DNA from 3 places in the Comamonas nitrativorans genome. Region 1 is predicted to be linked to each of the others. Evidence: predicted binding sites of a transcription regulator. Region 1 holds the regulator's gene; each other region holds the start of a gene.
What was found. The regulator LexA, encoded in region 1, represses DNA repair genes until DNA is damaged. The targets are predictions, from matches to a motif close to ACTGTATNNNNATACAGT.
Positions count from the first base shown of each region.

Region 2: a site for LexA is predicted at 6,137-6,154, ahead of ACFO3A_RS01320 (DNA topoisomerase IV subunit B). Genes of this name have one in related genera too.
Region 3: a site for LexA is predicted at 6,229-6,246, ahead of recA (recombinase RecA). Genes of this name have one in related genera too.

Region 1 covers NZ_JBHSEW010000008.1:34,968-44,794, reverse strand. Annotated here, with positions in the region: gene adk (adenylate kinase) at 1-370, shown strand, start outside; gene ACFO3A_RS09995 (asparaginase) at 598-1,560, opposite strand; gene lexA (transcriptional repressor LexA) at 1,634-2,269, shown strand; gene ACFO3A_RS09985 (hypothetical protein) at 2,375-2,575, shown strand; gene ACFO3A_RS09980 (Tex family protein) at 2,615-4,987, opposite strand; gene ACFO3A_RS09975 (hypothetical protein) at 5,264-7,375, shown strand; gene ACFO3A_RS09970 (porin) at 7,753-8,721, shown strand; gene mnmH (tRNA 2-selenouridine(34) synthase MnmH) at 8,705-9,757, opposite strand.
Region 2 covers NZ_JBHSEW010000001.1:267,316-277,142, reverse strand. Annotated here, with positions in the region: gene ACFO3A_RS01355 (TonB-dependent receptor family protein) at 1-452, shown strand, start outside; gene ACFO3A_RS01350 (ABC transporter substrate-binding protein) at 474-1,484, shown strand; gene ACFO3A_RS01345 (ABC transporter permease) at 1,559-2,275, shown strand; gene ACFO3A_RS01340 (ABC transporter ATP-binding protein) at 2,272-3,084, shown strand; gene ACFO3A_RS01335 (NnrS family protein) at 3,395-4,615, shown strand; gene ACFO3A_RS01330 (hypothetical protein) at 4,629-4,808, opposite strand; gene ACFO3A_RS01325 (MFS transporter) at 4,805-6,049, opposite strand; gene ACFO3A_RS01320 (DNA topoisomerase IV subunit B) at 6,186-8,171, shown strand; gene parC (DNA topoisomerase IV subunit A) at 8,399-9,827, shown strand, end outside.
Region 3 covers NZ_JBHSEW010000003.1:126,223-136,049, reverse strand. Annotated here, with positions in the region: gene ACFO3A_RS04980 (KpsF/GutQ family sugar-phosphate isomerase) at 1-879, shown strand, start outside; gene ACFO3A_RS04975 (KdsC family phosphatase) at 893-1,453, shown strand; gene lptC (LPS export ABC transporter periplasmic protein LptC) at 1,450-2,040, shown strand; gene ACFO3A_RS04965 (RNA recognition motif domain-containing protein) at 2,048-2,386, opposite strand; gene ACFO3A_RS04960 (RNA recognition motif domain-containing protein) at 2,553-2,876, opposite strand; gene ACFO3A_RS04955 (TMEM165/GDT1 family protein) at 3,112-3,684, shown strand; gene metX (homoserine O-succinyltransferase MetX) at 3,814-4,953, shown strand; gene metW (methionine biosynthesis protein MetW) at 4,950-5,534, shown strand; gene ACFO3A_RS04940 (MarR family winged helix-turn-helix transcriptional regulator) at 5,685-6,167, opposite strand; gene recA (recombinase RecA) at 6,277-7,413, shown strand; gene ACFO3A_RS04930 (regulatory protein RecX) at 7,413-7,940, shown strand; gene mltA (murein transglycosylase A) at 8,039-9,196, opposite strand; gene ACFO3A_RS04920 (YiaD family glycine zipper/OmpA-like lipoprotein) at 9,293-9,827, shown strand, end outside.

The DNA of each region.
Region 1 (9,827 bases):
GAAGGCCGCTGGCGTCAAGCTGGACTACGTGCTGGAAATCGACGTACCGTTCGACGCCATCATCGAACGCATGAGCGGCCGCCGCAGCCACCCCGCCTCGGGCCGCACCTACCACGTCAAATTCAATCCGCCCAAGGTGGAAGGCCAGGACGACGTAACCGGCGAACCCCTGGTGCAGCGCGACGACGACAAGGAAGAAACCGTCAAGAAACGCCTGCAGGTCTACAGCGACCAGACCCGCCCGCTGGTCGATTACTACTCCAACTGGGCCAAGGCCGAACCCCAGGCCGCGCCGCAATACCGCGCCATCAGCGGCACCGGCAGCGTCGAGGAAATCACCGCCCGCGCATTTGCCGCCCTGGACGCCTGAGATCGCCCCATCCCATCGGCGTCCCGATGCGCCCCCGGCCCCTGCCAGACCGCAGGGGCTTTTTTAGAACGTGTTTACGATCTCTGCGCGAAGGGGTGCGGGAAGCGGATCGGGATGCGCTGCTAGGCGCAAACCGCAGCCATAGCGGTGCTATGGCGAGGATTTGCAACGCCGCAGAGCGCCCGAGGCCGCGACTGCACGGCCGCGCAGAGATCATAAACACGTTCTTACGTCAGGCACCGCAGCATCAGGCTGATGCGGGCCTTGAGCGGCGGCAGGGTGGTGATTTCGGTGGCGTCTTCATCCGGGGCCGGCACCACCTGGCCTTCGGCGCAGCGCGTGCAGCGCAGGATGGGCACCCCCGCTGCCCGGGCACGCTCCAGGGCCGGCAGCCAGGCGGCATGGATGGTGCCGTTACCGGTGCCCGCCACCACCAGCCCTTGCACCCCGGCGGCCACCAAGGCATCGATCCCCTGCGCCCGTGCCCCGGCATGGCTGGTCACCACTTCGACCCACGGCCACGGCAAGGCGGGCAGGGCAGGCGGTGTTGGCACCGCCCTGGCTACAGGCGCAGCCTGCGCCCAGCGCAGACGTCCTTCCTCCACCCAGGCCAGGGGGGCGGCGGGGGCAGAAGTAAAGGCATTCACCCGGTAGGCATGGGCCTTGCGCACGGCCCAGGCGCCGTGGACTTCGCCAGCGGCAACGACCAGCACGGATTGCCCGGCCCTGGCCTGCGCAGCCGCCCCGGCATCGGCTGCGCAGGCCAGGGCATCGCGCAGGTTGGCCGGGCCGTCGGCCGACAAGGCGCTGGCCGGGCGCATGGCGCAGGTCAGCACCACCGGCTTGCCCGCTGGCAGCACGCAGTGCAGGAACCAGGCCGTTTCTTCCAGCGTATCGGTGCCGTGGGTGATGACCAGGGCCGCCACCTGCGGGTCGGACAGCCGGGCAAGGCAGGCCTGCGCCAGCGCCAGCCAGTCGCCATCGGTAATGTCCTTGCTGTCGATCTGGCGCAGCTGCTGCGCATGCACGGCCCAGCCCGTGGGGACGGGAATGCCCCCCAGCAGGTCGTGCGCCGCGATCTGGCCGGCCTGGTAGCCCACGCCCCCCAGGCTCCCCGTCCCGGCGATGGTGCCCCCCATGCCGATCAGCGCGATGGTGTTGGTCTGGATGTCGGTGTTGGCGTTTTGCATCGTTGCCCCCTTGCGTTGGAAAAATAACTGGTCAAGAATACAGGTACTGTATAAAACAACAGGAATACTGTTCATGGCCCTGCCCAAACTCACCGCCCGCCAGCAAGAAATCCTGACGCTGATCCAGACCACCATGGCCAGCACCGGCGCACCGCCCACCCGGGCAGAAATTGCCCGTGCCCTGGGCTTCAAATCGGTCAACGCGGCGGAAGAACACCTGAAGGCGCTGGCCCGCAAGGGCGTGATCGAGCTGGTCAGCGGCACCTCGCGCGGCATCCGGCTGCGCCTGCAGGCGGCGCAAGAGCAAGTCACCCAGCTGGCCAACACCCTGGTGCTGCCTCTGATTGGCCGCGTGGCGGCTGGCTCGCCGATTCTCGCCCAGGAGCATGTCGATACCACCCACTGCGTCCCCGAAAGCCTGTTCGAGCGCCGCCCCGACTACCTGCTGCGCGTGCGCGGCATGTCGATGCGCGACCTGGGCATCCTGGACGGCGATCTGCTGGCCGTGCAAGCCAGCCAGCAGGCCCGCAGCGGCCAGATCGTGGTAGCCCGGCTGGACGATGAAGTCACCGTCAAACGCCTGGAACTGACCGCTACCGGCGCCCGGCTGCACCCGGCCAACCCCGATTACCCGGTGATCGAGGTACACGACGCCGAAAGCTTTGCCATCGAGGGCCTGGCCGTCGGCCTGATCCGCGCCCAGCTTTAACCCCCCACGCCGCCGTTTGCCACCCCGGCTCCGTGCTGCTCCTGCGGCAGGGGGACGGGTTTGCGCCGAAAACATTGATTTCCGCCATCGCCCCCTGAGACCACCATGCCGACCTACCGCTTTACGCAATTACCGACAGCCCCCCGCCGCGCCGCCAACCAGGCGCAGTTTGCCTGCGTGCGCCTGCACCGCTGCGCCAGCGACCCGGACAACCCGGAGCGCCTGAGCCTGAGCGGCAAACTTTCGGAGGTGTGCCTAGCGCTGGAGCAACTGGCGGCCCGCCAGAACCAGATTCGGCGGGCATAGCCAGGCCCCCATGCCAAGACCTGGAGCGTGTTTACGCTCTTACTTCTTCAGCCCCTGCAGCTTGGCAAAGGCCGAGGCCATGGCTCCTTGCGGGGCGGCGGGTTCGCTGCGCCGGGCGGCAGCGCCCCGGCCCGGGGCCTGGAAGCGGTTGTCACGCGGGCCATCGCGGCGGGCGGGGGCGGCGTCCAGCTTCATGGTCAGGCTGATGCGCTTGCGCGGCGCATCCACTTCCAGCACCTTCACCTTGACGATCTGGCCGGTCTTGACGACTTCGCGGGCATCCTCGACGAATTTGTGGCTCATCTGGCTGACGTGTACCAACCCGTCCTGGTGAACACCCAGATCGACGAACGCGCCAAACTGCGCGACGTTGCTCACGGTGCCCTCCAGCACCATGCCTTCGCGCAGGTCGGCAATGTCCTCCACCCCCTCGTTGAAGCGGGCCACGACGAAATCCGGGCGCGGGTCGCGGCCCGGTTTTTCCAGTTCGCCCAGAATGTCGCGCACCGTAATGGCACCGAAGCGCTCATCGGCAAACTGCGCGGGCTGGAGTTTTTTCAGCACTTCGCTGCGGCCCATCAGCGCTTCGATCGGCGTGCCGGTGGTCTGCAGGATGCGCTCGACCACCGGGTAGGTTTCCGGGTGGACGCCGGTCATGTCCAGCGGGTTGTCGCCGCCGCGAATGCGCAAAAAGCCTGCGGCCTGCTCGAAGGTTTTGGGGCCAAGTCCGGCCACTTCCAGCAACTGCTTGCGGCTTTGGAAGCGCCCGTGGGCATCGCGCCAGCGCACCACGGATTTGGCCACGGTGCCGGACAGGCCGGACACCCGCGCCAGCAGCGGGGCAGAGGCGGTATTCAAATCCACGCCGACGGCGTTCACACAGTCCTCGACCACACTGCCCAGCTGGCGGGCCAGATCGCTTTGGTTCACATCGTGCTGGTATTGGCCGACGCCAATGCTTTTCGGGTCGATCTTGACCAGCTCGGCCAACGGATCCTGCAGGCGCCGGGCGATGCTGACGGCACCGCGCAGGCTCACGTCCACGTCGGGCAGTTCCTGGCTGGCAAATTCGCTGGCGGAGTAGACGGAGGCACCAGCCTCGCTGACCACTATCTTTTGCAGAGCTGGCAGCGCTTGTCCTGTCTGCGTTTGTGCGGCTTTTTGCCACAATTTAATGACATCGGCAGCGAGTTTGTCCGTCTCCCGGCTGGCGGTGCCGTTGCCAATGGCAATCAGTTGCACGCCATGGCGCTGCACCAGCGCTGCCAGGGTATGCACGCTGCCGTCCCAATCGCGGCGCGGCTCGTGAGGATAGACGGTGGCGGTTTCCAGCAGCTTGCCGGTGCTGTCCACCACGGCCACTTTCACGCCGGTACGGATGCCGGGGTCCAGCCCCATGACGGCCCGGGGCCCCGCCGGGGCCGCCAGCAGCAGGTCGCGCAGGTTGTCGCCAAACACCTTGATGGCCACGGCCTCGGCGGCTTCGCGCAGGCGGGTGAACAGGTCGCGCTCGACCGACAGGCTCAGCTTCACGCGCCACGTCCAGGTGACGCATTTGCGCAGCAGGTCGTCGCTCTTGCGGCCCTGGTGGCTCCAGCCCAGGTGCAGGGCAATGCGCCCTTCGGCCAGGCTCATCTGGCCCGGGGCGGCTTCTTCGGGCTGCACCAGCTTGGCATCCAGAATCTCCAGGCTGCGGCCCCGGAACACGGCCAGCGCCCGGTGCGAGGGGATGCGGCCGATCGGCTCCTCGTAATCGAAATAGTCGCGGAACTTGGCGACTTCGGCGTCCTGCTCGTTCTTGCCGTCCACCAGACGCGAACGCAGCAGCCCATCCTCCCACAGCCATTGGCGCAGGGTCTGCACCAGGGCGGCATCCTCGGCCCAGCGTTCGGACAAGATGTCGCGCACACCATCCAGCACTGCCTGGGTGGTGGAGAAGTCCGGGCCGGGCTTGCCGTCGTCCAGCACCGTTGGCGGCTGGCAAAACGCCTGGGCCTGCGCATGGGGGTCGAGGGTGGGATCGGCCAGCAGTCGGTCGGCCAGCGGCTCCAGGCCGAACTCTTTGGCAATCTGCCCTTTGGTGCGGCGCTTTTGCTTGAAGGGCAGGTAGATGTCCTCCAGCTCCTGCTTGGTCGCCACCTGGGCAATGGCCAGGCGCAGGGCGTCGGTGAGCTTGCCCTGCTCGTCGATGGCCTTCAGCACCGTGGTGCGCCGCTCGTCCAGCTCGCGCAGGTAGGCCAGGCGCACTTCCAGCTCGCGCAACTGGGCATCGTCCAGGCCGCCCGTGGCTTCCTTGCGGTAACGGGCAATAAAGGGCACGGTCGCACCACCGTCCAGCAATTCCACCGCCGCCGTGACCTGCGGCACCCCTACTTTCAACTCTGCGGCAATTTGCCCAATGATTTTTTGCATGTGCTGTCTGGCGCCCGGAACCGGTGGAAACCGCTTCCCGGGCACGATCGAAATCAGAAAGAGGGCGAGTTTGCCACACGCAAAATAAGGGTATGAAGGCTTACACTAGCGCGTCTTACAAATGGTTAAGGCTTGCAACAAAAACGGGGAAGTCGCCCGGACAAGCGGCAATAGCCTAGGCTCATTGCCGTTTCATCGGTCATCGCAGGAATGCAAAATACCTGCACCGATCCATCCCGACCACGACCCCGGCAAGTCAAGAAAAAAGAGGACTGCGTGCAACTACGAAACAACATCCTGTGGATAGGTTGCCTGACTGCGGCGGCACAAGCCTGCGCCCTGACGTTGGGCGCACCCCACGGCCCGGTTGTTCTTGGCGCCCCTTTGGATATCCGCATCACCGTCACGCCGGACCCGGATCAGACCCTGGCCAGCAGCTGCATCGAAGCCCATGCGCTGTTTGGCGAGACCCCGGCGAAGATTCGCACCGATTTGCAACCGCCCCACACGGTGCGCCTGCACTCCCTGCAGGCGATCAATGAGCCATTGGCCACGCTGCACCTCTCTGCCGGCTGTACCGGCAAGGTTTCGCGCAGCTACACGCTGTTTGCCGACCCGCCCGGGCTAGCGCCGCCAGCGCCCGCCCTGCCGGCCTCGGCCAGTGCGCCACGGCCCGGCGCATCGGCAACAGCAGGCACCGCCTCGGCCACACCGCCCGCCCCGCGCCGCAGCCCGCCCAAAACGACCACCGCGAAACGCCCCGCAGCACCGAAAAAGCCCGCCCCGCCACCCCCTGCTCCGCCCGCCACCGTGCCCACCCCCAGCACCGCCGCAGAAGCCAGCGCTGCGACGGCAGCGGCCCCTGCGGACACCACGCTGCAGGCGGCGGCAACCACCGCGCGGCCGGTGCTGCGCATGGATACGCTGTTCCTGTTCCACGACCCTGCCGAAGCCACGGCTGCCCGGCCCGATACGACGATTGCACTCGCGCCGACGCCTGCCGCAGAAGTGGCAGACGAGCGCCTGCAGGAGCTGGAAAAACAGCTCTCCAGCCTGCAGCAGCAACAAAAGAAGGACCGCGCACAAATTCTGGCCCTGACCAGCCAACTGGCCGTCACTGCTGCGGCCGACACCGTCCCCCTGTGGCTGTACCTGCTCCTGGCCGCCCTGGTGGCATCCCTGCTGGCCATTGCCTATTTGCTCCACCGCCTGCGGGTGGAACGCACCCAGGCGCAAGACGGGTGGATGCAAGCCGTGCGCAGCGCACAGCCGGCACCCGCAACATTCGGCGCCCCGGCCACCGCGCCAGTGCAGGCGCCTGTGCCGGCTCCCACCCCGGTCACCACGGCGGCAGAGGTTGCCGCCCCGCCCGAACCTGTTCCTCCACCCGCTCCCCCCCAGGAAGCGCCAGAAACTGCGCCCCCGGCCAAGCCGAATAGTTTTTTGCTGCCCCAGGCAGACAATTTTCTGGAGGACGACCAGGAGGGCCCGCCTTCGGCCTACTTCACCGTGACCTCGCAGGATTTTCTGGACACCCAGGAACAGGCGGAGTTTTACGCCTCGATCGGCGAATACGACGAAGCCATCGCACTGCTGCAGACGCATATCGCCAGCGACAGCAACAGCTCGCCCCTGCCCTACCTGAAGCTGCTGGACTTTTTCTACCAGCTCAGCCGTACCGACGCATTCGAGCAGACCCGCCAGGACCTGGAAGCGGCCTTCAACATCCACGCCCCCAGCCTGGCCCAATACCATGCCCAGGGCCCGGGGCTCCTGGAGGGGTACCCGACCCTGCTCACCCATATCGAGGCCCTGTGGCCCAGCGACGAAGTGCTGGCACTCCTGCGCGGAGCCATCCACTACCCGACCAAAACCCCGGCACTGCCCGAGCCTCTGCCACGGCTGGCGCCCACGGCTTTCCATGAATTGCTGCTGTTGTACGGCATTGCACAGACCACCCCGGCAGCCACACGCGGCAGCCTGACCGGGCGTACCAGCACCATCGCCGCCGCCCAGAACAGCGCGGCCCTGACCGCGCCGGCGGCAGCGCCGCTGCTGGATCTGCCGCACTTTGACGCCAGCCAGGATGCCGGACTGCCGGAGCTGCCAGAACACTTGGAACTGCCAGCGCTGCCGCAAACCCAGTCGCCCGAACTGCCCCCCCTGGCCGAAGAAACAGCAGCGCCCCCCGCCACCACCTTGGCGACCGCCGACGATGCGCTATTGACCGACTTCGGGCTGGACTGGCCCTTGTCCACCGACGCAGCCGAAAGCGCGGCCCCCACGCCGCCCGCCGAAGAAGCGTCCGCCCTCCCGTTCGATCTGGAAGGGCTGGACTTCGACAACTTCGAATTCAAGCCAACCGCCCCGCCGGATACCAAGGCTTAAAAAAACCTGTTCACGATCTCCACGGCATTGCATTGAGTGCCTTGCCGCCATGGCATCCGCCCATCTGGCGGCTTGGCGGCCTTGCGCCTGCGCCGTGCGGGGGCAAGCTAGGCCCGCCACAGGCCGAAAATCCGCGCTGATGACGGTAAATCACCCCCGGATTGCATCTTTTGCCGACAGTGCGCTCAAGTCCACCCCATTTACCAGCTTCTGCACGCATTTTTAGCCGGTTTTCCTGGCGGTTGGCAGCATATTTTTGACTCCCGTTTTCTGCGCCCTGCAGGTGCTGGATATTGATAAAGCGTTTCTAGAATCCTCCCCGGCCCGGTATACGGCCAATAATCAAAAACAGGATTCAGGAAGGACATCGATATCCAATGAAAGTAAAAATCCAGAAAAAATCCATGCTCTGCCTGGCAGCGCTGGCCATCAACATTCCGGTATCGCACGGCCAGTCGAGCGTGAATATCTCCGGTTTTCTAGATATCGGTATTTATCGGGACAGCGCAAAAACCATAAAAATCGGTCCGCTGAAACGCAGCAATATCGCCCTCAGCGCAACCGAAGACCTTGGCAACGGGCTGCGTGCGCATGTCATGCTCAGTCACCGCTTCGAAACCGACACCGGGGAGAATGAATCCTTCAACAAACCGTTTTTCCACGGGGAATCCACCCTCGGGCTGTCCGGCCGCTTCGGTGCGGTAAAGCTGGGGCGGCGGCTGGATGCCATCTATGACAAGCAATCGCTTTTCGACCCCTGGGACAATTTCCACCGCATTGCCTCACCGGCCTGGAATGTCTGGAATTCCAATTACCCATCCGATCCGCAAGGCAACAATAACCATCCGGAATGGGGCCGCCTGAACAACGGTATTTACTACGATTCTCCGTCGGTGCATGGATTTTCTCTGCATCTGAGCGGGTCACCGGAAACCGATGCCACCGCCCTAAACAAACCCCTGGCGACGGTGCTGCTTTATAAAAATACCCGCTTCAGCGGAATGCTGGGTTACGGAAAAAACAGCCAGGGCAATACGGATGCGGTAGTGGGCTGGAAAACCACGTTCCACCATCTCAGCCTGATGGGCTCGTACGACGTGAGCAAAAGAAACGGCTCCACGGCCAAGGCCACCACCCTGGGCCTGCTCTACAAAATGAATCCTGTCACGCTGCGGGCCGGCTGGGGGCGCCTGAATCGGGACGGAGACAAGAAAAAAGAAATATTCAGCCTGGGCGGGTCTTACAACCTGTCCAGAAGAACCAGCCTCTACGCCGATGCGGCGCACAATATTTTTCCGGATAAATCCGTGAATACCTTCGGCATCGGCATCAGTCACGGTTTTTGAGTACCTGCCGGGCCAGATCGGCAATCCCCGCTTCGTCCAAACGAAGCGCCTGCACCGGTTGGCGCTGTTCCCAGTGCACAAAGTTGCGGGTTTGCGAGCGCAGGTACTGCGGGTCGTAGTGCCGCGCCATCAGCTCGGCAAACAGGTCGGCCCAATGGCCGGCCTGCGCCCAGGCTTGCCAGCGGGCAATGGTTTCCCTGCCCTGCAGCTCCTTGAGCAGCCCCAGCCGTTCGCACAGCAGCGGCACATCGTCGCCCAGGTAGGCATAGTCGCGCAGCAGGTATTGCAGCCGGACATCGGGGGCCGCCTGCACCTCCACCACCGGGGCGGTGCGCATGTGCCCGATCAGCTCCAGCGGCACGGCCAGACGGCCGATCTTGGCGCTTTCCCCCTCGATGAACACCGGTTGGGCCAAATCGAGCCGGGCGATGGCCGCCAGCAACTGCGTCTCGAACGCCTTCTGGCTGGGCTGCGCCACCCCGGGCAGGCTGCCCAGGAGAGAGCCTTTGTGGCAGGCCAGCCCCTCCAGATCGATGATTTGCGCCCCTTGCGCCTGCAGGGCGTGCAGCAGCCGTGTCTTGGCGCTGCCGGTGGCGCCGCACACCACGCGCAGCCGCAATTGCGGCACCAGCTTGCGCAATTGCTCGGTCACATGGTGGCGGTAGGTTTTGTAGCCCCCGGCCAGTTGCTGCGCATCCCAGCCGACCAGGCGCAGCCAGGTGACCATGGAGCCGCTGCGCATCCCCCCGCGCCAGCAGTACACCAAAGGCTTCCAGTGGGCGGGCCGGTCGGCCAGGGCGGTGTGCAGATGGCGGGCCAGATTGGCCGCAACCAGCGCGGCCCCCAGGCGCTTGGCCTCGAATGCGCCTTTTTGCTTGTACAGGGTGCCGATGGTGGCCCGCTCCTCGTCGCTTAACACCGGGCAGTTGATCGCCCCCGGAATATGGTCAAGGGCAAATTCAGCCGGTGAACGGGCATCGATCACGGTGTGGAACTGGGCAATTTCCGTGACACGGACGGGCTGGCGGTGGGTCATACGCGGCAATAGGGCAAAAACCAAAAACAGCGGCCATTGTCGCCGCCACGGCCCGCGCCCCGCCCAAACC
Region 2 (9,827 bases), on a different contig from region 1:
AGGCCGGGCTGAACGGCAGCTTTGTCCTGGGCCAGGGTGCCTTGGACTGGCGCGGTTCCTGGACAGTTAGCGACTTCCGCTTCAAGGACGGCATCTACGCCGGCAACCGCATCGCCGGCGTGCCGCGCCACTTGATCAATGCCGAAGTGCTGTGGCGCATCGCCACCCCCAGCGGCACCTGGCGCGTAGGTCCGAACCTGCGCTGGATGCCCAAGGACGCGCCCATTGACCACGCCAACATCGCAGGCAGCACGCAGGACAGCTATGCCCTGCTGGGCTTTAAACTCCAATGGAGCCAGGGCCCGTGGCAGGCGTACCTGATGGCGGAAAACCTGACCGACCGCCGTTACGCCAGTACCTTTGCCATCCGCAACAAGGCCCTTGCTACCGCCCCCGGCTATCTGCCCGGGTTGGGCCGCAGCGTTTCGGTGGGCCTGAACTACCAGTTCTAAAAAAGGATGTGTATGCCGCAGATGGATATGTTGAACCGCCGCCAGTGGCTGCAAGCCGGGGCGGCAGCGCTGGCCCCCGTGGCGGTGCCCGGCGTCTGGGCTGCCGGCCCGCTGCTGCCGCAACTGACGCTCTCTGGCCCGCCGGCCATCGTCTCGGCCCCGCTCATTCACATGGCGCAAAGCAACGCCCTGGCGGGCGTGGCGGCCAAGACGGTGTTCACCCCCTGGCGCGACCCCGACCAGCTGCGCGTGATGGCCATCGGCAAGAAGGCCGACATCCTGGCCATGCCCAGCAACGTGGCGGCCAATCTCTACAACCGGGGCGCGGGGGTGCAGCTGCTCAACATCTCCACCTGGGGGGCGCTGTGGATCGTCACCCGCGACGGCCAGCGCAAGACCCTGGCCGACTTCAAGGGCGAGGAAATCGCCGTGCCTTACCGGGGCGACATGCCGGACATCATGCTGCAACTGCTCACGGCCAAGCAGGGCATCAACGCCCAGCGCGACATGCAGCTGCGCTACGTGCCTTCGCCCATGGAGGCCATGCAGCTGCTGATCACCCGGCGCGTGCGCCATGCCTTGCTGGTGGAGCCGGGCGTCTCGATGGCGCTGCACAAAACCCACTCTTTCCCGGTGAGCGTGGTGGCGCCGGAATTGCACCGGGGGGCCGATCTGCAACAGGAATGGGGGCGGTTGTTCCAGCGTCCGCCGCGCATTCCGCAGGCCGGGATTGCGGCGGTGGGCGCGGTGCGCCAGCACCCCGAGGTGCTGGCCGCCGTGCAGCAGGCGTATGCCACCTCGGTCGTCTGGTGTCGGGCCAACCCGCTGGAATGCGGCAAGCTGGTGGCGCAGTACGTCGATCTGCTGACCCCCGAGGCCGTGGCCGATGCCTTGCCGCATAGCCAGTTGGAGGCAGTGCCGGTGGCTGCGGCGCGGGCGGATATCGACTTCTTCTACCAACAACTGTTTGCGCAAAATCCCAGCCTGCTGGGCGGCAAGCTGCCGGATGCCGGACTGTTCGGGGGCGTTTAGTGGCTTTGTTGTGGCGCTTGCTGCGCGGTATGCCCGCGTATCTGTGGAGTGGCTGGGGCGCAGGCGCCAGCCTTTTGCTTTTTATTGCCCTGTGGGAACTGGGCGCGGCGTATTACGGCGAACTCATCCTGCCGGACCCGCGCACCACCTTCGCCACCCTGGGGCAGTTGCTGCAATCGGGTGCGGCGTGGCCGCAGTTGTGGATTACCGCCCGCCGCGCCCTGACCGGGCTGCTGCTGGCCGTGGCCGTGGGGAGCAGCCTGGGGATGCTGGCCGGCCTGTCGATGACCGCCGCCATGATGGCCCGCCCCTGGGTCACGCTGCTGCTGGGAATGCCGCCCATTGCCTGGCTGGTGCTGGCCATGCTGTGGTTCGGCGCGGGCGACGGCACGCCGGTGTTCACCGTGTTCGTCGCCTGTTTGCCGGTGGTTTTCATCGGCGCCCTGCAAGGCACGCGGACCCTCGACCTGCATTTGAAGGACATGGCCCGCGCCTACCAGTTGCCCTGGCGGATGCGCCTGCTGGATGTCTACCTGCCCCATGTGGCGGCCTATTTGTTCCCGGCGTGGATCACGGCCCTGGGTTCGTCGTGGAAGGTGGCGGTCATGGCCGAACTGCTGGCCACCAGCGACGGCGTGGGCGCGGAGCTGGCCGTTTCGCGCTCGCACCTGGACATGGGCGCCTCGCTGGCCTGGATTTGTGCCGTGGTCGGTATTTTGTTGATTCTGGAGTACGGCGTGCTGGAACCCATCAAGCGCGAGCTGGAACGCTGGCGGGAGGCCGGGGCATGACGGGGAACACGCCTGCGCAATTGCGCGTCCGCGCCCTGCGCCATGCCTATGGCCCGACGGTGATTCTGGAAAACGTCGCACTGCGCGTACCGGCAGGCCGCACCGTGGCGCTGGTCGGCCCGTCCGGCTGCGGCAAGACCACGCTGCTGCACCTGTGCGCCGGGCTGCTGGAGGTGCAGGAGGGGCGCATCACCCAGCCCTTTGCGCCCACGGCGGTCATGTTCCAGCAGCCGCGCCTGCTGCCCTGGATGGCAGTGCTGGACAACATCGCCCTGGCCCTGAAAGCCCGGGGCATGGACAAGCGCCAGCGCCACGCCCAGGCGCGGCAGATGGCCCTGGCGCTGGGCCTGCCCGAACTGTCGCTGGCGCAATACCCGGCCGAGCTTTCAGGCGGAATGCAAAGCCGCGTGGCCCTGGCCCGCGCCCTGGTGCTGGCGCCCAAGCTGCTGCTGATGGACGAGCCGTTTTCCGCCCTGGACGTCGGCCTGCGCTACCAGCTGCACCAGTTGCTGCTGGAGCAGCAGGCGGCCAGCGGCATGGCCGTGCTGCTGATCACCCACGACTTGATGGAGGCCGTGCGCCTGGCCGACGACGTGCTGGTCATGGCCCCCAACCCGGGGCGCATCGTGGCGCACTACCAGCCTGCGGGCGCAGCGCTGGCACGCGGCGATGACCTGGTGTACCGCTGCGCTGCCGAGTTGCAGCAGCACCCGCTGGTGCGTGCGGCGTTTGAATTGCCGGGGACGGGGCAGGCGGCGGATTGTCCTCTGGGGCAGTGGCAGGATGTGGGGAATGGGAGGGATTCATAAAATTGATAGCTCTTTCCGATGATGTTTATTGGTTTATAGATATAAAGATATCTATAAATAAGTGTTTGTCAGCGGTAGAAGCTATTGTTTTATTTTTACGTGCTGCTGGCCGGGTCTCGCCCCGGCGGGCGACATCCTTTCTTGCACGCGCAAGAAAGGACGCAAAGAAAGCGCGTGGCGCGGCCTGTGCCGTGGAACTCGCTTCGCGCCCTGCGGGCGCTGCGCTCAGACAGCCACGGCAAATATGAATCGGTAAGGATATGCCTGTTCACAGGCTGCGCTTCTTCTTGGTGTTCTTGGTGTTTTTGAAATGATGAATCCTCAGTCTTCTCCCCTGGATCGCCAGCATCCTGTGTGGATATGTGCCATGCGCCCGTTTTTTCTGCTGGCGCTGGTCTGCGCCATCCCCTTGCTGCTGTGGTGGGGCGGGGTGCTGGCCTGGGGGTGGCCCGCGCCTGCCGTGGCGGGCGGGGCCATCGTCTGGCACGCGCATGAGCTGGTGCTGGGCTTTGCCGTCGCGGGTGTGGCCGGTTTTGCGCTCACGGCCCTGCCGGAATTCACGGGCGTGGCCTGCGGCACCTGCCGCCAGTTGCGCGTGCTGGTGGGGCTGTGGCTGCTGGTGCGGTTGGGGTTCTGGGTTTCCGGCTGGCTGGGTCTGCCGGCTTTGGCGCTGGCGGGGGCCAGCCAATTGGCGCTGCTGCTGGGCGTGGCCTGGGTGCTGCTGCCCGCGTTGAAGACCGCCACCGGGCGGCGGCACTGGGCGTTTGCCTGGCTGGTGCTGGCCCTGGCCGTGACCAGCGCCGGGTTCTACAGCGATGTCCTGCGCGGCTTGCCGGGCCTGCGCTGGCTGGATGCCACGGTGGGCGTGCTGATGCTGCTCATCGTCGTGGCGGCCAGCCGCATTTCGATGCGCATCGTGAATAACGCCATCGAGGAAATCACCCCCGGTGCCGACCCCTATCTGGCCCGGCCCCCCCGGCGCACCCTGGCGGCGCTGTGCATCGGTTTTTATACCGTGGCGGAATTTGTCGCGCCCTGGCAGCCGGTGACGGGCTGGCTGGGGCTGGCCGCAGCGGCGGCCATGCTCAACCTGCTCAACGACTGGCATGTGGGCCGCCCGCTGTGGAAAAAGCGCTTTCCGGCGCTGCTCTACGCCATGTACTGGTGCATGGCGCTGGGCTACGGTGCGCTGGGGGCGGCGCAACTGGGCTGGCTCGATGGCGGCAGCAGTGCCGGGCGGCATTTTCTGACCATGGGGGCCATTGGCCTGGGGATGTTCATCGTGCTGTCGATTGCAGGCCGCGCCCATGTCGGGCGGCCCTCCGACCCCGGCCCCTGGCTGGGCCTGGGCGGTGCCGTGCTGCTCGCCGCCACCGTATGGCGGGCCGCTGCCGCCGTGCTGGGCAGCAACGGCCTGGGGCTGGCCGTGGCGGCGGCGCTGTGGTGCATCGCCTTTGCCCTGCTGGCCTGGCGCGTGGCCCCGGGGCTATGGCTGGCGCGTACCGATGGCAAGCAAGGCTGCGCCGATTGAGGCCAGCTAGAAGCTAGAAGCAGGCCCAGACCTGATCGGCCATCGTCAGCATGAAATCCGGCTCCAGGTACAGGCCAAACACGGCCAGCAGCACCAGCGCAACTGCCAGCCATGCCAGCGCCCGCTGCCAAACCGGACGCTGGCGGGGCGGGGAGGAGGGGGGTGGAACCTGTTCGGGGGCCATGGTGTTCATGCCGTTGTCAGCGGCGGGCGTGTGACGGCGGTTTCGCGCACCGGCAGATTGATCAGGGCGGCGGCCACTCCCAGTGCAATCACCAGGTACCAGACCATGTCGTAATTGCCCTGGGTGTCGTACAGGTAGCCGCCCAGCCAGATGCCCATAAAACTGCCCACCTGGTGGCTGAAGAAGGTGATGCCGCCCAGCATGGACAAGTGCTGTACGCCAAAAATCTGCGCCAGGATGCCGTTGGTCAGCGGCACGGTCGAGAGCCATAAGAACCCCATGATGGCCGCATAGGCATACACCGACCAGGGCGCCAGCGGGGCCAGCAGGAACAGCACGGTGGCGACGGCACGCAGCCCGTAAATGCCCGACAGCAGATACTGCTTGGGCATCTGCTGCCCCAGGTTGCCGGCGATATAGGTACCGAAAATGTTGAACAGCCCGATCAGCGCCAGGCTGTAGCTGGCAACCTGCGGGGCCATGCCGAAGTCCTTGAGGTAGCTGGGCATGTGGACGCCGATGAACATCACCTGAAAACCGCAGACAAAGTAGCCCAGCGTCAGCAGCACGAAGCTGGAGTGGCCGCAGGCTTCCTTCAGCGCCTCTGCCACTGTCTGGGTGCGGGGCGCTGGCGATTGGCCCTTGCCAAAGCCCGGCTCCCGCAGGCCAAAGGCCAGAACGCCGATCAGCAAGGCCACCAAAGCCAGCACCAGCAAGGCATTGCTCCAGCCCAGGTGGGTGATCAGCCCGCCTTCCACCGGCACCATGAAGAACTGCCCGAACGAACCGGCCGCCGCCGTGATGCCCATGGCCCAGCTGCGCCGGGATGCCGGGATTTGCCGCCCCAGCACGCCATACACCACGGCGTAGGTGGTGCCGGACTGGGCTGCACCGATGATCAGGCCCGTACTCAGGATGAACAGCCCGGTATTCGGTGCCAGCGCCATGCCGGCCAAACCCAGGGCGTAGAGGGCCGAGCCTGCCAGCAAAATCCTGAATGCGCCCCAGCGGTCGGCCAGGATGCCGACAAAAATACCCAACACTCCCCACGCCATGTTCTGCACTGCAATGGCCAGCGAGAAGGACTCGCGACTCCAGCCCATGTCCTGGGTAATCGGCTGCAACCACAGGCCGAAGCCGTGGCGGATGCCCATCGACAGCGTGACCACCATGCCCGCACACAGCAGCACTTGCAGAATGGGGAGCTGTTGTCGCGTGGCGGGAGAAATTTCTATATTGCTTTTTTGCATAAGGCTGCCAATGTAGCCAAAACCGTTGGCCCTTGCGTCCGCTGGGGCAGCGGTTTTGGGGAGGCGGGCCATCGCTGGGTGTTATTGACTGTGTATTTATACAGTTGTTCGCGGCGGAATTACAATCCGCGCCCATATGGCTGATACCCCTCCTTCTTCTGCTGCCGCTTCCGCATATTCCGAGCGTTCCATCCGCGTACTCAAGGGTCTGGAGCCTGTCAAGCAGCGCCCCGGCATGTATACCCGCACCGACAACCCGCTGCACATCGTGCAGGAGGTGATCGACAACGCCGCCGACGAAGCCCTGGCCGGATTCGGCAAGAAAATCCGCGTCACCCTGCATCTGGACGGCTCCATCAGCGTGGAGGACGACGGGCGCGGCATTCCCTTCGGCCTGCACCCGGAAGAAAACGCCCCGGTGGTCGAGCTGGTCTTTACCCGTCTGCACGCGGGCGGCAAGTTCGACAAGGGCAGCGGTGGCGCGTACAGCTTCTCCGGCGGGCTGCACGGCGTGGGCGTGAGCGTGACCAACGCCCTTTCCACCCGCCTGGAAGTGACCGTTCACCGCGAGGGCGAAGCGGCCAGCCTGGCGTTTTCCGGCGGGGACGTGGTCGAGCCATTGCAGCGCCGCCCCCTGCAAAGCGGCGAACGTAAACAGGGCACCAGCGTGCGCGTCTGGCCCGATGCGCGGTACTTCGACAGCGCCCAACTGCCGCTGGGCGAACTGGTGCATCTGCTGCGCTCCAAGGCCGTGCTGATGCCGGGCGTGAGCGTCACCCTTGCCAACGAAAAAAACCGCGAAACGCAAAGCTGGCAATACAAGGGCGGTTTGAAAGACTACCTGGGCCAATCGCTGGCCGCCGACCCCCTGCTGCCCCTCCTGGAAGGTGAAGGCTTTGCCGATGCCCAGGACGACAGCTTCGCCCAGGGCGAAGGCGCGGCGTGGTGCCTGGGGTTTACCGAACAGGGGGCCGTGCTGCGCGAAAGCTATGTCAATCTCATCCCCACCGTGGCGGGTGGCACGCACGAAAGCGGCCTGCGCGATGGCTTGTTCCAGGCCGTGAAAAACTTCATCGAGCTGCACAGCCTGCTGCCTAAAGGCGTCAAGCTCATGCCCGACGACGTGTTTGCCCGCGCCAGCTTCGTACTCTCGGCCAAGGTGCTGGACCCGCAATTCCAGGGGCAGGTGAAGGAAAAACTGAACAGCCGCGATGCCGTGCGGCTGGTTTCCAGCTTCGTCAAACCGGCGCTGGAGCTGTGGCTGAACGCCCACATCGAACACGGCAAGAAGCTGGCCGAACTGGCCATCAAGGCCGCTCAGCAGCGCCAGAAGGCGGGCCAGAAAATCGAAAAGCGCAAAGGCAGCGGCGTGGCCGTCCTGCCGGGCAAGCTGACCGACTGCGAAAGCCGTGACATCCGCCTGAACGAAGTGTTTCTGGTCGAGGGCGACAGCGCCGGCGGCAGCGCCAAAATGGGCCGCGACAAGGAAACGCAGGCCATCCTGCCGCTGCGCGGCAAAGTGCTGAACACCTGGGAGGTGGAGCGCGACCTGCTGTTCAAGAACAACGAGGTGCATGACATCTCGGTCGCCATCGGCGTCGATCCGCACGGCCCCGGCGACACGCCCGACCTGTCCGGCCTGCGCTACGGCAAGATCTGCATCCTGAGCGATGCCGACGTGGACGGCGCCCACATCCAGGTACTGCTGCTGACCCTGTTCTTCCGCCACTTCCCCAAGCTGGTGGACGCCGGCCACATCTACGTCGCCCGCCCGCCGCTGTTTCGCGTGGACATCCCGGCCCGCGCCAAAAAGCCCGCTGCCAAGCTCTACGCGCTGGACGAGGGCGAGCTGCAAGCCATCCTCGACAAAGCCGCCAAAGACGGCATCTCGCGCGAAAAATGCCAGATCAGCCGCTTCAAGGGGCTGGGCGAAATGAACGCCGAACAGCTCTGGGACACCACCCTCAACCCCGACACGCGTCGCTTGCAGCAAGTGCAGCTGGGCACGCTGGACTTCGCTGCCACGGCGGGCCTGATGACCCAGCTCATGGGCAAAGGCGAAGCCGCCGCCCGCCGCGAGCTGATGGAACTGCACGGGGATGCGGTGGCGGTGGATGTGTGAGTTTTGAGTATTTCTGGTCTCTAAGAACGTGTTTACGATCTCCACGCGGGTGTGCAGTTGCGGCCTCGGGCGCTCTGCGTCGTTGCAAATCCTCGCCATAGCACCGCTATGGCTGCGGTTTGCGCCTAGCAGCCCATCCCGATCCGCATCCCGTACCTCTTCGCGCCGAGATCGTGAACACGTTCTAACGCTTATCCATTAAGCGCTGATAGCTCCTGTTTTTAAAAATGACCGATTCCCCACTACCTGATTTTTCTTCCCCGCCTGGCGACGCCGACACCCTCACCCTCGGCGGCTACGCCCAGCAGGCGTATCTGGAATATGCGCTTTCGGTCGTCAAAGGGCGTGCCCTGCCCGATGTGTGCGATGGCATGAAGCCTGTGCAGCGGCGCATTCTGTACGCCATGCAGGCGATGGGCCTGGGCTATGGCGGCGCGGGGGGCAATACGGCGGCCAAGCCGGTGAAAAGCGCCCGCGTGGTGGGCGACGTGCTGGGGCGGTTTCACCCGCATGGCGACCAGTCGGCGTATGACGCGCTGGTGCGGCTGGCGCAGGACTTCAACCAGCGCTATCCGCTGATCGACGGCCAGGGCAACTTCGGCAGCCGCGATGGCGATGGCGCTGCCGCGATGCGCTACACCGAGGCACGGCTGGCGAAGATTGCCAGCCTGCTGCTGGACGAAATCGACGAAGGCACGGTGGACTTTGTGCCCAACTACGATGGCTCGACGCAGGAGCCGCGCCAGTTGCCGGCGCGGCTGCCGTTTGCGCTGTTGAACGGCGCCAGCGGCATTGCCGTGGGGCTGGCGACGGAAATTCCCAGCCACAACCTGGGCGAAATCGCCAGCGCCTGCGTGGCGCTGGCCAAAGATCCGCAACTGGCCGACGCAGCGCTGTTCGCCCTGGTGCCCGGCCCGGATTACCCCGGCGGCGGCCAGATCATCAGCAGCGCCCAGGACATTCAGCAGGCCTACCGCACCGGGCGCGGCAGCCTGAAGGTGCGTGCCCGCTGGAAGATCGAAGAACTGGCCCGGGGCCAGTGGCAACTGGTGGTGACCGAGCTGCCGCCCGGCGTGTCCACGCAGAAGGTGCTGGAGGAGATCGAGGAACTCTCCAACCCCAAGGTGAAGGCGGGCAAGAAGGCTTTGAGCCAGGAGCAGCAGCAGCTCAAGGCCACGGTGCTGAACGTGCTGGACGGCGTGCGCGACGAATCCAGCAAGGATGCGCCGGTGCGCCTGGTGCTGGAACCCAAGAGCAGCAAAACCCCGCAGCAGGAGCTGATCAACGCCTTGCTGGCGCACACCAGCCTGGAAACCTCGGCCCCCATCAATCTGACGATGGTGGGTATGGACGGCAGGCCCGCGCAAAAGTCGTTGCGCCAGATGCTGGAGGAATGGCTGGCCTTTCGCCAGACCACCCTCACGCGGCGCAGCCAGCACCAGCTCGACCGGGTGCAGGCGCGGATTCACATCCTGGAAGGGCGGCAGGTGGTGCTGCTGCACATCGACGAGGTGATCGCCATCATCCGCGAGAGCGACGAGCCGAAAGCCGCGCTGATCGCCCGCTTCGACCTGAGCGACCGGCAGGCCGAGGACATCCTGGAAATCCGCCTGCGTCAACTGGCCCGGCTGGAGGCCATCAAGATCGACAAGGAAC
Region 3 (9,827 bases), on a different contig from region 1:
TTCGTTGCGGTGGTGCAGGCCATCCTGGCTCTGCGCGGCCGGGTGATCGTCATGGGCATGGGCAAAAGCGGCCATGTCGGGCGCAAGATTGCGGCCACCCTGGCTTCCACCGGCACGCCGGCGTTTTTTGTGCATCCCGCCGAGGCCAGCCATGGCGACCTGGGCATGGTGCGCGGCGGCGATCTGGTGCTGGCCCTGTCCAACAGCGGGGAAAGCCATGAAATCACCGACCTGCTGCCTCCGCTCAAACGCCAGGGCGTACACGTTGCCGCCATGACCGGCAACCGCGCCTCGACCCTGGCGCAGCACGCCGACTGGGTGCTGGACACCAGCGTGGAACGCGAAGCCTGCCCGCTCAACCTCGCCCCCACGGCCAGCACCACGGTGCAGCTGGCGCTGGGCGACGCCCTGGCCACGGCCTTGCTCGATGCCCGGGGCTTCCAGGCCGAGGACTTCGCCCGTTCCCACCCCGGCGGCTCGCTGGGACGGCGGCTGCTGACCCATGTGCGCGACGTCATGCGCAGCGGCGCCGAGCTGCCCCGGGTGCAGGCGCAGGACGATTTTTTCACCCTGATGCGCGAAATGAGCGCGAAAAACCTGGGCGCAGCCATCGTCGTCGATGCCGACGACCGGGTGCTGGGCATTTTTACCGACGGCGACCTGCGCCGCCGCCTGGAGCAGGGCGCCGATGTGCGCCACGCCAAAGCGCAGGACCTGATGCACCCCAACCCGCGCACCATCGCCCCCCACGTGCTGGCCACCCAGGCGGCGCAAATGATGGAGCAGCACGGCATTACCAGCGTGGTGGTGGTCGACCCCGCAGGAACGTTGGCCGGACTGGTGCATATCCGCGACCTGATGCTGGCCAAAGTGATCTGAGAGGAAATACGCCATGTCCCCCACCATGACCGCCCCCGCGCTCGATTTTCCGCCCGCTCTGCTGCTCAAGGCACAGGCGGTGCGCGTGGTGTTCTTCGACGTCGATGGCGTGCTGACCGACGGCGGGCTGTATTTCAGCGAGGCGGGCGAGACGCTCAAGCGCTTTCACACCCTGGACGGCCACGGCATCAAGCTGCTGCAACAGGCGGGCATCACCCCCGCCGTGGTGACCGGGCGGGACAGCGCCCCGCTGCGCCTGCGCCTGCGCCAGCTGGGGGTGCAGCACGCCATCTTCGGCACCGAGGACAAGCTGCCCGCCGCCCAGCAGATTCTGGACACTCTGGGCCTGCAATGGTCGCAGGCCGCAGCCATGGGCGACGACTGGCCCGACCTGCCCCTGCTGCGCCGCTGCGCCCTGGCCTGCGCCCCGGCCAATGCCCATCCGGAAAATCTGGCCCAGGCCGATTGGGTCAGCAGCCTGGCCGGCGGCCAGGGCGCAGTGCGCCAGCTGTGCGACCTGCTGCTGGTGGCCAGCGGCCAGTACCGCCGCCTGCTGGAGCAGTACCTGCCATGAAGACCACGCTGACCGACCGGGTGAACCTGTACCTGCCGGTGCTGCTGATGGGGCTGCTGGCCCTGGGCAGCTGGTGGCTGGTGCGCTCGGCCCCCAGGCCGCAACCGGTGCAGCAGACGGTGCTGGCCGATGACCAGCTCGATTACACGGTGGAAGACTTCTCCACCCAGCAGTTTGCCGCCGACGGCAGCCTGACCAGCCAGCTATGGGGCCAGCGGGCGCGGCACTACCTGAAGGCGGACATTCTGGAAATCGACCAGGTGCGCACGCGCAGCCTGGGGGCGCAGGCGGTGGTGACCACCAGCTCCGCCCAGCGCGGCATCAGCAACGGCGATGGCACGGAAGTGCAATTGTGGGGCGATGCCCGGGTCGAACGCAGCTACCCCGACGGCAAGCCGGCCCTGCTGCTGCAAGGCCAGTTCCTGCACGCCTGGCCGCAGCAGGAGCGGGTGCGCTCCCACCTGCCGGTGGTGCTGACCCGGGGCAGCAACCGGTTTACGGGGAACAGTCTGGAATATGACAACGTCAGCCAGGTGGCCCTGCTGAAAGGCCAGGTGCGCGGCGTCGTGCAGCCCAAAAAACGCTAGAACCTGTTTACAGCGTGCGCTGCTGCTGGCGCGGGCCCGTGCTGTAGGGGCTGCGAAAACCGTTGCGCGGGCTATTGGCCGGGCGCGGGGGGCGCGGCTGCATGGGGCGGGCGATGTTCACCACCAGGCTGCGCCCGCCCAGCTCCTTCCCGTGCAGGGCCGCAATGGCCGCCTGGGCCTGCGCGGCGTCGCCCATTTCCACGAAACCGAACCCCTTGGAGCGCCCGGTATCGCGCTCCAGCATGACCTTGGCGCTGGTGACGCTGCCGAAGGGGCTGAAAACCTGTTGCAGATCGTTGTCACGCAGGGCATAGGGAAGATTGCCCACGTACAGCTTGTTGTCCATGAACCGCTCCTGAAAAACTGCCTGCCGCAGAAGAGAGGAGGCGGCTGACTGGGCGGCCATCAAAGCATAAATTGCCCAGGCGGCAAAGCCGGATTTGCCCGAAAATGTCGCATCCAGGCATAAAAAAAGAGCCTGTTCGGCTCTTTTTTTGATTTAAAGCAAGCGCTTAGTAGCTGCTGCGACGGTTGTAACCACCGCCATTGCCGCCACCGAAGCCGCCGCCGGAACGGGGGGGACGGGCTTCCATCGGGCGGGCGATATTCACCACCAGATCACGGCCACCGAAGTTCTGGCCGTGGGTGCCGGCGATAGCGGCTTCGGCTTCAGCATCGCTGCCCATTTCCACAAAGCCGAAGCCCTTGGAGCGGCCGGTGTCGCGTTCCATCATGACTTTGGCGCTTTGCACCGAGCCGAAAGCGCCGAAGGTCTGTTCCAGATCTTGGTCGCGGAAAGAGTAAGGCAGGTTGCCTACGTAAAGTTTGTTGCCCATGACGGGACTCCTGAAAGAAAAAAAGAAACGCGATGGAGTCCTGGCCAGAATCACACAGACACGGTAGAGACGCAAACGCACTCGCTCTTGTGCCACTGCACGCTGAGAGCGCGGCCATTATCAGGGATGTCCACAACGCTTTTACAGGTTTTTTTAACAATTCATGTTCCATACAACACCTGTTTAAAACTGTGTGCCGCAGGGGTGATCTGGCGCAAGCACAATGCGCCCCGCTATGGAAGCCTTACTGATTTCAACTTTTGTCGTGGCGCTGGCCGAGATGGGCGACAAGACCCAGTTGCTGGCCCTGGTGCTGGCCGCGCGGTTTCAAAAACCGTGGCCGATCGTGGCGGGGATTTTCATTGCCACCGTGGCCAACCACGCCCTGGCCGGCGCCGTGGGCGTGTGGGTGACGCAGTGGCTGGGGCCGGACATGCTGCGCTGGGTGCTGGGCCTGTCGTTCATCGCCATGGCGCTGTGGATGCTGGTGCCCGACAAGCTCGACGACGAAGGCGTGCAGGAACACCCAGGCTGGGGCGTGCTGCTAACGACGACGGTGGCCTTCTTCCTGGCCGAGATGGGCGACAAGACCCAGATCGCCACGGTGATGCTGGCGGCGCAGTACCAGGCCTTCGTCTGGGTGGTGCTGGGCACCACGCTGGGGATGCTGCTGGCCAATGCGCCGGTGGTGTGGCTGGGCAACAAACTGGTGCGCCGGGTACCGATCCGGCTGGTGCATGGCGTTTCGGCGGCCATCTTTGCGGCGCTGGGGGTGCTGGCCCTGCTGTCGCCGACGCTTGGAGTATGATGGGCGCTTGCCGTTTTCGCGCCGATTTGCACCAGCTTGCGGGCGCTTTATAAATCCAGCTAAAGACCCGTCCGACGCAACATTCCCTCGTTCGCCCCGGCCTCGTTTTTAGCGATGCCGGGTTTTTTTATGTCCTTCATCGCCACACCTCAAACCATGCATTTCCCCGAGGCGCTGCCGCTGCAAAGCGGCGCCAGCATCCGGGATTACCGACTGGTCTACGAGACCTACGGCCAGCTCAACGCGGACAAATCCAACGCCGTGCTGGTCTGCCACGCCCTGAACGCCTCGCACCACGTTGCCGGGGTGTACCAGGACGAGGAGAAAAGCGAGGGCTGGTGGGACAACATGATCGGCCCGGGCAAGAGCGTGGATACGAACAAGTTCTTCGTCATCGGCGTGAACAACCTGGGGTCGTGCTTCGGCTCGACCGGGCCGAAGGATGTGAACCCGGACACCGGCACGGTGTATGGCGCGGATTTCCCGGTGGTGACGGTGGAGGACTGGGTGAACGCCCAGGCGCGGCTGCTCGACCGCCTGGGCATCACGCAACTGGCCGCCGTGCTGGGCGGCAGCCTGGGCGGGATGCAGGCACAGTCGTGGACGCTGCAATACCCCGAACGCATGCGCCACGCCGTGGTGGTGGCCAGTGCGCCCAACCTGACGGCGGAGAACATCGCCTTCAACGAAGTGGCCCGCCGCGCCATCGTGACCGACCCGGATTTTCACGGCGGCCACTTCTACCGGCACGGCGTGGTGCCGGCGCGGGGGCTGCGCATCGCCCGCATGATCGGCCACATCACCTACCTGAGCAACGATGTGATGAACCAGAAGTTCGGACGTCAGCTGCGCGAGGGGCTGGAGCTGAAATACAGCACGCAGGACATCGAGTTCCAGATCGAAAGCTACCTGCGCTACCAGGGCGACAAGTTCAGCACGTATTTCGACGCCAACACCTATCTGCTCATTACCCGGGCGCTGGATTACTTCGACCCGGCCCGCAGCTTCGGCGGGCAGCTGGCGCAGGCGTATGCACGGGCGCAGGCCAAGTTTCTGCTCATCAGTTTTTCGACCGACTGGCGGTTTGCGCCGGAGCGTTCGCGCGAAATCGTCAAGGCCCTGCTCGACAACGGACGGCAGGTCAGCTACGCCGAGATCGACGCGCCGCACGGCCACGATGCCTTTTTGCTGGACGACCCGCGCTACATGGGCGTGATGCGCTCGTATTTCGACAACATTGCCGCCGAACTGGCCAAGGAGGGCGTATGAGCGATACCGCAACCATGCAGGCCATTGCGGCCCTGATTCCCGCCGGGGCGCGGGTGCTTGACCTGGGCTGCGGCGAAGGGGCGCTGCTCGATTTTCTGCAACGCGAGCGCGGCTGCACCGGCTACGGCGTGGAGCTGAACGACGCCAACGTGCTGGCCTGCGTGCGCCGGGGCGTGAACGTGCTGCAACTCAACCTGGAAGACGGCCTGGCCATGTTCGAGGACAACAGCTTCGACGTGGTGTTGCAGATCGACACCCTGCAGCACCTGCGCAACGCCGAAACCATGTTGCAGGAAACCGCCCGCATCGGGCGCAGCGGCATCGTCGCCTTCCCCAATTTTGCGCACTGGCCCAACCGCCTGTCCGTGCTGCGCGGACGCATGCCGGTGACGCGCCACCTGCCCTACCAGTGGTACGACACACCCAACATCCGCGTCGGCACGTACAAGGATTTCGAGGTGCTGGCCACGAAAAACCGCCTGCGCATCCTGGACGCCTTCGGCCTGGACAACGGCCAGATCGTGCGCCGCCTGCCCAACCTGTGCGCCAGCCGGGCGGTGTTCCACTTTGAACATGCCTGAATAAAAATAGCTTTTTCCGCTGATGAATAAACGATTTCAAGGATAAAACACCTTGAAATCCAATGAATATCAGCGGTAACAGCTATGAATAAAGGCATTTCAGGCCCGCCACCGTTCGGCACCTGATCCGGCATCTGGTTTGGCACCGATTTACGCAGGCCGCCCCGCATCGGCCCCATACATCTCCAGGGCAATGCGCACCACGGTGGCCACTTCCTCGCCCACGGCGGCGGTAAATTCGGCCTCGGCCTGGGCGGTGGCGCGGGCAAAGCTTTGATACCACTGCAAACCGCTGGCGGTGTAGCACACGCGCTTGGCGCGGCGGTCCAGCGGGTCGGGGCGGCGTTCCACCAAGCCCCAGGCCTCGCACTGGTCGATCAGGTCGGCCATCGCCTGCTTGCTCATCCCGGCGCGGTCGGCCAGGTCGGTCAGGCGGTCGCCCTGGGGGCTCAAATGCCGCGTCATGTGGATGTGCGCGGCGCTGACCTTGTCGCGCTCGGCCAGATTGGACAAGGCCAGCGGCGCCGCCGCATCCTGCACCATCAACTGGCGCACCTGGGTATCGAACTGGCGTAGCGCGTGGCCAAGCAATTGGCCCAGATGGGTCTGGCGCCAGGCATCATCGTTGGACATGGTCAGTTTTCCTAAAAATCAAACAAACTGACGAAATTATAGCGATTCCGTGTTTTACATTACTGGTCATTCATCCAGTAATTGATTTTTTCTTCCCAGGAGTTTCCCCATGAACGCCACCGCCCGCACCCCCGCCACCGCTGCTGCCGCCGACCCCGGCGAAAAAGCCAAAGCCCTGGCCGCCGCCCTGGCGCAGATCGAAAAGCAGTTCGGCAAGGGCACCATCATGAAACTGGGCGAGGGTGAAGCGGTGGAGGACATCCAGGTCGTCTCCACCGGCTCGCTGGGGCTGGATGTGGCCCTGGGCGTCGGCGGCCTGCCGCGCGGCCGGGTGATCGAAATCTACGGCCCGGAATCGTCCGGCAAAACCACGCTGACCTTGCAGGTGATTGCCGAGATGCAAAAAATCGGCGGCACCTGCGCCTTCATCGACGCCGAACATGCGCTGGACACCGGCTACGCGCAAAAACTGGGCGTGAACCTGGGCGACATCCTCATCAGCCAGCCCGACACCGGCGAACAGGCGCTGGAAATCGTCGATAGCCTGGTGCGCTCCGGCGCGGTCGACCTGATCGTCATCGACTCCGTGGCCGCCCTGGTGCCCAAGGCCGAAATCGAAGGCGAAATGGGCGACGCCCTGCCCGGCCTGCAGGCGCGGCTGATGAGCCAGGCGCTGCGCAAGCTGACCGCCACCATCAAGAAGACCAACTGCACCGTCATCTTCATCAACCAGATCCGCATGAAGATCGGCGTCATGTTCGGCAGCCCCGAAACCACCACCGGCGGCAACGCGCTGAAGTTCTACGCCTCGGTGCGCCTGGACATCCGCCGCACCGGCAGCATCAAGAAGGGCGACAACGTCATCGGCAACGAAACCAAGGTCAAGGTGGTGAAGAACAAGGTCTCGCCCCCGTTCAAGACCGCCGCGTTCGACATCCTGTTCGGCGAAGGCATCTCCCGCATGGGCGAGATCATCGACATGGGGGTGGAGGCCAAGGTGCTGGACAAATCCGGCGCCTGGTATGCCTACAACGGCGAAAAAATCGGCCAGGGCCGCGACAACACCCGCGAATTCCTGAAAGAAAACCCCGCGCTGGCCGCCGAAATCGAAAACAAGGTGCGCGAACACCTGGGCATCGCCCGCACCGCCGCGCCTGTGCAGCCCGCCGCCGATAGCGCCGACAAACCCGCCAAGCCGGCCAAGGCGAAAAAAGGCGAGGTCGATGAGGATGGCGTAATCCTGTAATGGCTGCCGCGCCCCTGAGCCTGACCGCCCGGGCGCTGCGCCTGCTCGCGCAACGCGAGCATTCGCGCCTGGAGCTGGAGCGCAAGCTGCAACGCTTCGTGCAGCCCCAGACGCGGGAGGCGCAGGAAGCAGATGAGGCCGACGGCCCAGCCCATACCGCCCTCGACAATGCACCGCCAGAAGACCTGGCCGCCGTACTGGACAAGCTCGAAGCCAAAGGCTTCATCCAGCCCGAGCGCGTGGCCCAGTCCGTGCTGTACCGCCGCGCCCCGAAACTGGGCAGCCAGCGCGTGTTGCAGGAGCTGCGGCAGAAAGGGCTGGACGAAGCCATCGTGCGCCAGGCCGCCGAAACCCTGCGCGACAGCGAACACCAACGCGCCTGGGCGGTATGGCAGCGCAAGTTCGGCCAGCCTGCTGCCACACCCCAGGAACGCGCCCGGCAAATGCGCTTTCTGGCCAGCCGGGGCTTTGCCATGGACGTGATCGGCAAGGTGGTGCGCGGCATGGCGCCGCTGGCAGAAGAATGAAAAAAAGGAGCTTGTTGCGCTCAAAGAAAAAGGATTTCAGAGGCTTTTACCTTTGAAATCCTTTTTTCATCAGCGCAAAGCGCTATTTTTTATCAGTTCTACGGTCTGGCCCCCTTGGGCCACAACGCCCACAGGCGCAAATCCTGCTTGGTGCGCCCGGCAACCTCCCCTGCCTCCTCGCCCCAGCCCATGAAATAGTCGGCCCGCACCGCGCCGACGATGGCGCTGCCCGTGTCCTGGGCCAGCACCAGCCGGCTCAAGGCCTGGGTCGGGCCGCTGCTGAACAGCCACACCGGCGTGCCGTAGGGAATGCTGGCGCGATCGACGGCGATGGAACGCTCCGGCGTCAGCGGCACGCCCTGGGCGCCCTTGGGACCGAAGTGGCTGCTGACTTCATCCAGCGTTTCCTCCTTGAAGAAGACGTAGCGCGGATTGCTCCAGAGCATTTCCTGCACGCGCTGCGGGTTGGCCTGCGTCCAGGCGCTGATGCCCGGCCAGGTAGCGTCGCGCACCAGATTGCGATCCAGCAGCCATTTGCCGACGCTGCGGTAGGGATGGTCATTGGTGGCGGCAAAGGCGGCGCGAATCTGGTGCTGGTACCCGTCCGGTTCCGTGATGAGCAGGCGGCCCGACCCCTGGATGTGCAGGATCAGCACCTTGACCGGGTCGTCCAGCCAGGCAATCTCGCGCCCGGCCAGGGCGCTTTGCACCTGGGGCAAGGTATCGATCTGCTGGCGCGTGAACCAGGGCTTGCGGCTGCCCAGACTGGCCGGCGGGGCGTACAGCGGGTAGCGGAACTGCGCATCGGGCTGGCGCCGGGCAGTGAAGAACGGTTCGTAATACGCCGTCAGCATTCCGCTGCTCTGGCCACTGCGGTCTTCCACCCGGTAGGGCTGCATGTGGGTTTGCAACCAGTGCCAGATCTGCGGCGGGCTGGCCAGGCTCAGGCGCCGGATGTCCGGGCACAGCGCGGCCAGGGCAGCGGGCGGATTCTCGCAACTGTGCTGCCAGGCTTGCAGGGCCTGGTGGATGTCGTCTTCGGCCAGACCCGGCAGCTCCGTCCAGCGCACGGGAATCCAGCGGCTTTGGGCGCGGACGATGGGCGAGGGCAGGGGGGCGGTATCGGCCACCATGCCCGAAGGCAGATGGGCCGCTTTGTCAGCGATGGTGACGCTGTCCTTGCGCGGCGTGGAGCAAGCCAGCAAACTGCCTACAATCAAAAGCAGCAAGGCACGGGGCAAAAAAAGTGCGGTCATGGGGGCCGATTTTGCGCCAAGTCAGACCGCCTCCCGGGGCCGTGCCGATGCAGTGTTGGAAGCGCCAGCCATCTGGCCAGACGAAAGGACTGTCTTATGCGTAAAACAATGACGATTACCGCCACCGCCCTGGTGGCAGCCTTGACCATCGGCGGCTGTGCCGACACTGGCGGCATGACCGATACCCAGCGGCGCACGGCCATCGGCACGGGCGTGGGCGCCATCGCTGGGGCGGCCATTGCTTCGGCCACCGGCGGCAAGGCGGGCGTGGGCGCCGTGGCCGGCGCAGCGGTGGGGGGCATCGGCACCTACATCTGGTCGGCCAACATGGAAAAGCGCAAGCGCGAGATGGAAGCGGCCACCCAGGGCACCGGCATCGGCGTGAGCCAGACGGCGGACAACCGCCTGAAGCTGGACATCCCCAGCGACGTTTCGTTCGACACCGGCCGCTACGACATCAAGAGCAACTTCGCCCCGGTACTCAACCGCTTTGCCGAAGGGCTGCGCAACACCAAAAACTACACGGTGGACATCATCGGCCACACCGACAGCACGGGCAGCGATGCCATCAACAACCCGCTGTCGGTCAACCGCGCCAACGCCACGCGCAACTACCTGATCAACCGGGGCG